2 regions of the Diaphorobacter sp. B2A2W2 genome follow, and region 2 is predicted to be linked to the other one. Evidence: predicted binding sites of a transcription regulator. Region 2 holds the regulator's gene; the other holds the start of a gene.
The links. Region 2 encodes NrdR, which represses ribonucleotide reductase genes. Its sites were predicted from a motif close to CACNANATNTNGTG; they were not measured.
Positions count from the first base shown of each region.

Region 1 (4,422 bases), on a different contig from region 2:
TCGCGTGCAGCGATCCCTTGAAGTGCTTGAGGTCCATGAGCATCACGTCGTCCCACAGGCCCAGCTGCTTCAGGTCGCGCACCAGGTACTGGTTGATGACCGTGAACTCTCCCGAGAGGTTGGATTTGACGGAGAGATTGCCGAAGGAGGGCTCAATGGAGGCGTCCACGCCAACGATGTTAGAGATGGTGGCTGTGGGCGCAATGGCGATGCAGTTGGAGTTGCGCATGCCGTCTTGCGCGATCTTGGCGCGCAGCATGTCCCAGTCCAGACGGGTCGTACGGTCCACCTCCACGTACCCGCCACGTTCCTGCTGCAGCAACTGCAGTGAATCCAGCGGCAGGATGCCCTGGGACCACAGAGAACCCTGGTAACTGGAGTATTGGCCCCGTTCTTGGGCGAGATCGGTTGAGGCCCAGTAGGCGTAATAGCAGAGAGCCTCCATGGAGGTATCGGCAAACTCCACTGCGGCGTCGCTTGCGTAGGGGATGCGCAGTTCATACAGCGCGTCCTGGAACCCCATCAGGCCCAGGCCGACGGGGCGGTGGCGCAGGTTGGAGTCCTTGGCCTTCTGTACGGCGTAGTAGTTGATGTCAATCACGTTGTCCAGCATGCGCATGGCCGTGCTCACGGTTTTGCGCAGCTTGTCGTGGTCGACGCCTCCGTCCTTGAGATGGCGCGCGAGGTTCACCGATCCCAGGTTGCACACGGCCGTCTCGGCATCGCTGGTGTTGAGCGTGATCTCGGTACAGAGATTGGAACTGTGCACTACGCCTACATGCTGCTGGGGAGAGCGGACGTTGCACGGGTCCTTGAAGGTGATCCAGGGATGGCCGGTCTCGAACAGCATGGACAGCATCTTGCGCCAGAGGTCGACGGCCGGTACGCGTTTGAACAGGGGCAGCTCGCCGCTCTCGGCCTTGGCCTCGTAGGCGATGTAGGCTTTTTCGAAGGCCTGTCCGTACAGGTCGTGCAGGTCAGGGACATCCGAGGGGGAAAACAGTGTCCACAGGCCCTTTTCCATTACGCGTTTCATGAACAGGTCGGGAATCCAGTTGGCCGTGTTCATGTCGTGTGTGCGTCGCCGGTCGTCGCCGGTGTTCTTGCGCAGCTCCAGGAATTCTTCGATGTCCAGGTGCCAGCTTTCCAGGTAGGTGCAGACGGCACCCTTGCGCTTGCCGCCCTGGTTCACGGCCACGGCCGTGTCGTTGACCACCTTGAGGAACGGCACCACGCCTTGCGACTCGCCGTTCGTGCCCTTGATGCGTGCACCGAGGGCGCGTACGCGTGTCCAGTCGTTACCCAGGCCGCCCGCGAACTTGGACAGCAGGGCGTTTTCCTTGATGGATTCGTAGATGCCCTCCAGCTCGTCGGGCACCGTCGTCAGGTAGCAGCTGGACAGCTGCGAGCGCAATGTGCCGCTGTTGAACAGCGTGGGCGTGCTGCTCATAAAATCGAAGGAGCTGAGCAGTTCGTAGAACTCGATGGCGCGGGCGTTGCGGTCGTCCTCGCGCAGCGCCAGGCCCATGGCCACGCGCATGAAAAAGGTCTGAGGCAGCTCGATGCGCGTTTTGCGCACATGCAGGAAGTAGCGGTCGTACAGCGTCTGTAGGCCAAGATAGTCGAACTGCAGGTCGCGCTCGGCCTTCAGTGCGCTTCCCAGGCGCTGCAGGTCGAATTCCATCAGGCGCGGGTCGAGCAACTCGTTGTCCACGCCCTGGCGGATGAACTGTGGAAAATTTTCGGCGTAGGCCAGGGCCATGTCGGCGGGATTCACGTCGCGGCCTAACACCTCGCGCACGATGGTGTGCAGCAACAGTCGTGCCGTCGCGTAGGTGTAGCCGGGATCTTTCTCGATCAGGGTGCGCGCCGCGAGGATGGATGCCTTGTACACCTCGTCCATGGGTACGCCGTCGTACAGGTTGCGCATGGTCTCCGCGATGATGGGCGCGGCCTGGACGTCCGATCCCAGGCCCGTGCATGCGGCTTCTACCAGGCTCTGCAGGCGCAGAATGTCAAGCTCCACGCGCTGACCTTGGTCCTGTACATACAGGGCCGGCATCTGGGGTAGCAGTTGTTCCTTCTTCTGTGCGCGTTCTTGCGCGCGGCGCTCGCGGTAGAGCACGTAGGCGCGTGCCACCTCATGATGGCTGCCTCGCATCAAGCCCAGCTCCACCTGGTCCTGCACGTCCTCAATGTGGAACGTTCCTCCTGCGGGGCGCGAGCGCATCAGCGCGCGCACGACTGCCTGGGTCAGCTGATCGACCACTTCGCGCACGCTCGCCGAGGCTGCTCCCTGTGCCCCGTGAACGGCCAGGAATGCTTTCATCATCGCCACGGCGATTTTTTGCGGCTCGAAGGGCACCACGGCGCCGTTGCGGCGGATGATCTGGTAGTGCATCAGTGGATGGGCCCCGGTCGGCGTGGCCGACGGGGTGGCCCGTGCAGGCGATGGGGTGTCAACAGGAACGGATAGGGGCGCAGCGTGCATGGAGGTCCTCGGAGGTGTTCGGAGAAATGGCCAGGCGGACGGGCAGTCACCTTCGGCCGGCGAAACGGCGGCGTAGACTGTCGCCGCACACTATATCTAGTGTGTCTTGATGGTTCAAGACACTAGGGGTAGTGTATCCCCATAAGAGGCTGGCGAGATCGTTTCGTCGTGATTGAACGCCTGGGCCTTCTACTGCCGTCGCAGCCTCCGTAGGGTCAGGCCCGCATCCGACGGCTTGAGCCATGGTGCGGCATGCCGGCCGATCTTGCGCGCAAACGCGCGTGCAACTTCATCCTGAGCAGTGAAGGCGAGGCGAAGGCGCAAAGTGCGGCAATGCGTCCGGGTGGCTGGAGGGATCAGCACCCCGGCGGAAAAAGAACACCCGTGCCGGCGAAGGCTCCATAAAGTACACGCCAGTCAAACCCAGGGCCTGGGTCGTGTTTGCGTTCAGGGGCGATGTGCTCATGTCCTGCGATGTAGCGCACGGGGTAGCGCTGCCGCAGCGCCTCGCAAAGGGTCACAAGGGTGGTGTACTGCGCCTGCTCGAAGCTCCCGCCTTCCAGCCCTTCGAGCTCAACGCCGATCGAGTCGTCGTTGCAGGCATCGCGCCCCCGGTAATGGGAACGGCCCGCGTGCCAGGCGCGTCGGCCCACGTCCACGAACTGCCACAGCACACCCGCGCGCGTGATGAAGAAATGCGTCGACACTTCCAGGCCGCGAATCTGCTGGAAATAAGGATGGGCGCCCCAGTCCAGCTGGTTCATGAAAAGCCGGTGGACATGGTCCCCGCCAAACTGCCCGGGGGGAAGGCTGATGGAATGCACCACGATGAGGTCCACGCTGGCCTGCGGGGGGCGTGGCCCGTGGTTGGGCGAGTCCATGCGTCTCGCATTCGCGTACCAGCCGCCGTGCCAGGCGGGCCGCCGGGCCGCAGGCTCAGGGCTGCGCGTCGCCATGGCTGTCGCCGTCTTGCGGTACCTCGATGTGCAGCCGGGCAATCCGGTAACGGATCTGGCGCAGGCTGATGCCCAGGCGGGCTGCGGTGGCCGTGCGGTTGAAACCCGCCTCGCGCAGGGCGCGCACGAGTATTTCCCGTTCCTGCTGGTCGAGCCAGGCTTGCAGATCGTTGGGCAGGGGCATGCCTTCGCTGATGCCGGACCAACGAGGGGGCGCGTGCGGCTCAGCGGGCTGTGCGATGGCTGGTGCGGACGGTACGGGCTGCGGTAGGGGTGGCGGTGCCTCCACGGTGGGGGCTGGCGCGCCTTCAACGTGCAGCTCATGGCCATCGCTGAGGGCTACCGCGCGATGCAGCAGGTTTTCCAGCTCGCGCACATTGCCGGTGAGCGGGTGCTGTGCGATGCACCGCAGCGCTTCTTCCGTCAGGCGGGGAATGGCCACCCCCGATTCTTGCTCGATACGGGCCAGCAAGGCCTCGCACAGCGCGGGCAGGTCCTCTCGCCGCTCGCGCAACGGTGGGATCAGCAGTTCGATGACATTCAGCCGGTAATACAGATCCTGGCGGAAGCGCCCCGCCTGCACGTCAGCGGCCAGGTCTCGGTGCGTGGCGCTGACGATGCGCACGTCCACGGCTTCTTCCTGCGTGGAGCCCAGGGGCCGTACCGTGCGCTCCTGGATCGCACGCAGCAGTTTGGATTGCATGGGCAGCGGCAGGTCGCCAATTTCGTCAAGGAACAACGTGCCTCCACGGGCGGCCTGGAAGTAGCCCTCCCGGTCGTGCGTAGAGCCGGTGTAGGAACCCTTGCGCGCGCCAAAGAACTCTGCCTCCAGCAGGTTCTCGGGAATCGCGCCGCAGTTGACGGCGATCAGCGGGCCTTCGGAGCGCTGGCTGCTGGCATGCAGCGCGCGGGCCACCAGTTCCTTGCCCGTGCCTGACTCGCCACGCACCAGCACGGGGGCCATGCTGCGCGCCA
Region 1 covers NZ_JBWZOR010000007.1:73,995-78,416, reverse strand. The annotation lists gene AC1PPL_RS12965 (ribonucleoside-diphosphate reductase subunit alpha) at 1-2,491, opposite strand, end outside; gene ampD (1,6-anhydro-N-acetylmuramyl-L-alanine amidase AmpD) at 2,848-3,447, opposite strand; gene AC1PPL_RS12955 (sigma-54-dependent transcriptional regulator) at 3,428-4,422, opposite strand, start outside.
Region 1: AC1PPL_RS12965 (ribonucleoside-diphosphate reductase subunit alpha) is a predicted target of NrdR. The motif match lies at 2,580-2,593, and genes of this name have one in related genera.

Region 2 (4,422 bases):
ACCACGACAGTGCTCTTCGCTCAGGAGCCGACTTAGAAAGGAAAGCTATGACAGCGTCAGGAAATGTGATTGCCGGCGTCCGCACGTTTGCGGGCGATGTGATCAACGGTTTTCTGGAAGTGACACACAGCGGCTTCGCCCTGCTCGGACTGGGCGTCGTCTTTGGCGTGATCACACTTACGGCACGCCCGGATCTGCGCCAGGCAGGAGAAGAAGAACTCATGGGCTGGCTGCAGGCCCGCCAGGAAGCCGTAGTGGGCTTCCCTATGGAGCCTGCCGCAAGCGAGCGGGCAGTAGCGCTCAACCCCAAGGAGTTGCCGCGGGAACAGGCTGCCGTGGCCTACTGGCTCAGCAAGAAGTACCGCGTGGCGCCCGAACCGCTGGCGGCACTGGTCACCGAGGCGTATGAAATCGGCGCGCGGACCAAGCTGGATCCCACCTTGATCCTGGCCGTCATGGCCGTGGAATCGAGCTTCAACCCGTTTGCACAAAGCCCGGTAGGTGCGCAAGGATTGATGCAGGTGATGACGCGTGTGCATACCGACAAGTACGAAGGCTTTGGTGGGCACCTGGCGGCATTCGATCCCGTGGCCAACCTGCGCGTGGGCGTGAAGGTGCTGCAGGAGTGCATCGCGCGCGCCGGCTCGCTGGAAGGCGGACTGCGTTATTACGTCGGCGCAGCCAACCTGCCCGACGACGGGGGCTACGCCGCCAAGGTACTGGCGGAGCATTTCCGGCTGCGCCAGGTCGCCAATGGTCGCACGGGCGTTTCTCCCGCCGGCCCCGTGAATCCACCTCTTCTGTCCACCAAGGCTCCTGCCACACCGGAAGCCGCACCTGCAACCCCTGCCACTGGCGAGAAGGTGGCCCTGCTGAGCGGCCTCTGAAGAGCCTACTCTGGCATTGATGAAGGGCGTGCTCAGCTACACTAGCAGGGCACGCAACTGGCGATAGGCGCGGACGTCCCCCGGGGCACCGCCGCTGACGTGGACACCGGCAGGAAACAGCGTTTTTCTGCAAACCACTGGGGAGCGTGCCGCGCGGCAGGCACCAGCCCCGCAGCGATCCGTCGTTCGCCTGGGCAGCCCTTGATTGCCAAGGGACACTTAGTTCATCGGACTGCCATGTACCAACGCAATATTCTTGTCGAACAAACCGATCCCGAGGTGTGGGCCGCCATCCAGGCCGAAGACCGCCGCCAGGAAGAGCACATCGAGCTGATCGCCAGCGAGAACTACGCCTCGCCCGCCGTGATGGCCGCTCAGGGCTCGCAGCTCACCAACAAGTACGCCGAAGGCTACCCTGGCAAGCGCTACTACGGCGGCTGCGAGAACGTGGACGTGATCGAGCAGTTGGCCATCGACCGCATCAAGCAACTCTTCGGCGCCGAAGCGGCCAATGTGCAGCCCAACTCGGGTTCGCAGGCCAACCAGGCTGTGCTGATGGCCTTCCTGAAGCCCGGCGACACCATTCTGGGCATGAGCCTGGCCGAGGGCGGCCACCTCACGCACGGCATGCCGCTGAACATGAGCGGCAAATGGTTCAACGTAGTCTCCTACGGACTGAACGACAAGGAAGAGATCGACTACGACGCGCTGGAAGCCAAGGCCCGCGAGCACAAGCCCAAGCTGATCATCGCCGGCGCCTCCGCCTACGCCCTGCGCATCGACTTCGAGCGCTTCGCGAAGATCGCCAAGGAAGTCGGCGCCATCTTCTGGGTGGACATTGCCCACTATGCCGGCCTGGTCGTCGCGGGCGAGTACCCCAACCCGGTGCCGTTTGCAGACGTGGTGACCTCCACCACGCACAAGAGCCTGCGCGGCCCGCGCGGCGGCATCATTCTGATGAAGGCCGAGCACGAGAAGGCCATCAACAGCGCCATCTTCCCCGGCCTGCAGGGCGGCCCGCTCGAGCACGTCATCGCCGCCAAGGCCGTGGCCTTCAAGGAAGCCCTGTCGCCCGAGTTCAAGCAGTATCAGCAGCAGGTGACCAAGAACGCCAAGGTGTTCGCGGAAACGCTGATCCAGCGCGGGCTGCGCATCGTGAGCGGTCGCACCGAAAGCCACGTGATGCTGGTGGACCTTCGCGCCAAGGGCATCACCGGCAAGGAGGCCGAGGCAGCCCTGGGCAAGGCCCATATCACGATCAACAAGAACGCGATCCCCAACGATCCCGAAAAGCCGATGGTCACCAGCGGCATTCGCGTGGGCACGCCCGCCATCACGACACGGGGTTTCAAGGAAGAGGAAACGCGCCTCACGGCCAACCTGGTGGCCGACGTGCTGGACAATCCGCATGACGAGGCGAACCTGGAAGCCGTGCGCGCCAAGGTGCACGCGCTGACCAGCCGCTTCCCGGTCTATCGCTGATCGACCGCTGCGATGAAGTGCCCCTTTTGCAGCCATCAGGAGACGCAGGTCGTCGAGACCCGCGTCTCCGAGGACGGGGACTTCATCCGCCGCAGGCGCCAGTGCGGCGCCTGCGACAAACGCTTCACGACCTACGAACGACCGGAAGTCAACTTCCCCACGGTCGTCAAGAAGGACGGCCGCCGCGTCGAATACGACCGCGAGAAACTGCTGGGATCGTTCAAGCTGGCGCTGCGCAAGCGACCGGTGAGCACAGTGCAGATCGACTCGGCCATCGAGCGCATCGAGGAAAAGCTGCTCAACCTGGGGCAGCGCGAGATTCTGTCCAGCCGCATCGGCGAGTTGGTCATGCGCGAGCTGAAGAAGCTCGACAAGGTGGCCTATGTGCGCTACGCCAGCGTGTACCGCAGCTTTGAGGACATCGACGAGTTCCGTGCGCTGGTGGACGAAGTCCGCAAGTAAGCCGCTGCTTTCCCATTGCTCTTCTATTGATAGCTGGCAGCGCCCACTGGGCGGGCGCTACAGCCGTTTTTGACCATCACCCCAGGCGGACTGCCGGAATCGGAGCCACGGCCTGCACCACGTCGCCGCATTGCGCACGGTGGCGCAGCGCATGGTCCATGATGACCAATGCAAGCAACGCCTCGGCGATCGGCGCGGCGCGGATGCCTACGCAGGGGTCGTGGCGCCCCTTCGTGATCACCTCGGTACTCTGGCCGTGGATGTCGATGGACTCGCGTGGGCTGATGATGGAACTGGTGGGCTTGATGGCCAGCGACACCTCGATGTCCTGCCCGGTGCTGATGCCGCCCAGCACGCCACCCGCGTTGTTGCTGGCGAAGCCCTCCGGCGTGAGCGAATCGCCGTGCGTGGTGCCGCGCTGGGCCACGCTGGCAAAGCCAGCTCCAATCTCCACACCCTTCACGGCGTTCAGGCCCATCATCACATGGGCGATGTCGGCGTCCAGCTTGTCGTACAGCGGCTCGCCCAGTCCCACGGGCACACCGGTAGCTTGCACACGAATGCGCGCGCCGCAGGAGTCGCCGGACTTGCGCAGCGCGTCCATGTAGTCCTCGTAGGCCTGCACGTCGGCCACCGGTGCGAAGAAGGGGTTGTGCGGCACATGCTCCCAGCTCTCGAACGGGATGGGCAGTTCGCCCAGTTGGGTCATGCAGGCACGAAAGCGGGTGCCGTATTTCTCGGCCAGCCATTTCTTGGCCACCGCGCCGGCAGCCACGGTGGGTGCCGTGAGGCGCGCAGACGAGCGGCCGCCTCCGCGCGGGTCGCGCAGGCCGTACTTGTGCCAGTAGGCATAGTCGGCATGACCCGGGCGGAAGCTCTGCGCGATGTTGCCGTAGTCCTTGCTGCGCTGGTCGGTGTTGCGGATCAGCAGCGCGATGGGCGTGCCGGTGGTCTTGCCCTCATACACGCCCGAGAGGATTTCCACCGCATCCGGCTCGTTGCGCTGCGTCACATGGCGGCTGGTGCCGGGGCGGCGGCGGTCCAGGTCGGCCTGGATGTCGGCCTCGGACAGTTCCATGCCGGGCGGGCAGCCGTCGATCACGCAGCCGATGGCGGGGCCATGGGATTCACCAAAGTTGGTGACGCAAAAAAGGGTACCGAGTGTGTTGCCGCTCATAGGAGTGCGATTATCCCCGAGCCACTGTTACTACCAAAAAATAGCTGCCAGCGCCTGATTGACAAGCGCTGGCAGCTATTGTGATCACCAAATCAGTTGGCCGGCCGCGATTCTTCCTGCGGCCAGTCGCGGATGTAGGCCTTGAGCAGCTTGTTCTCGAAATTCTGGCTGTCCACCACGGCCTTGGCCACGTCGTAGAAGCTGACCACGCCCATCAGCATGCGCTTGTCCATCACGGGCATGTAGCGCGCGTGGCGGCCCAGCATCATGCGGCGCACCTCGTCCATGTCGGTCTCCAGCGTGCAGGTCAGCGGCGCGTCGTCCATGGCGGTACGCACCAGCATGGTGCCCACGCCGCCACCATTTTTCGTCAGCGCCTGTATCACCTCGCGGAAGGTGAGCATGCCCACCAGG
Region 2 covers NZ_JBWZOR010000005.1:71,983-76,404, forward strand. The annotation lists gene AC1PPL_RS10710 (lytic transglycosylase domain-containing protein) at 48-887, shown strand; gene glyA (serine hydroxymethyltransferase) at 1,125-2,369, shown strand; gene nrdR (transcriptional regulator NrdR) at 2,382-2,831, shown strand; gene aroC (chorismate synthase) at 2,908-4,008, opposite strand; gene AC1PPL_RS10730 (CBS domain-containing protein) at 4,101-4,422, opposite strand, start outside.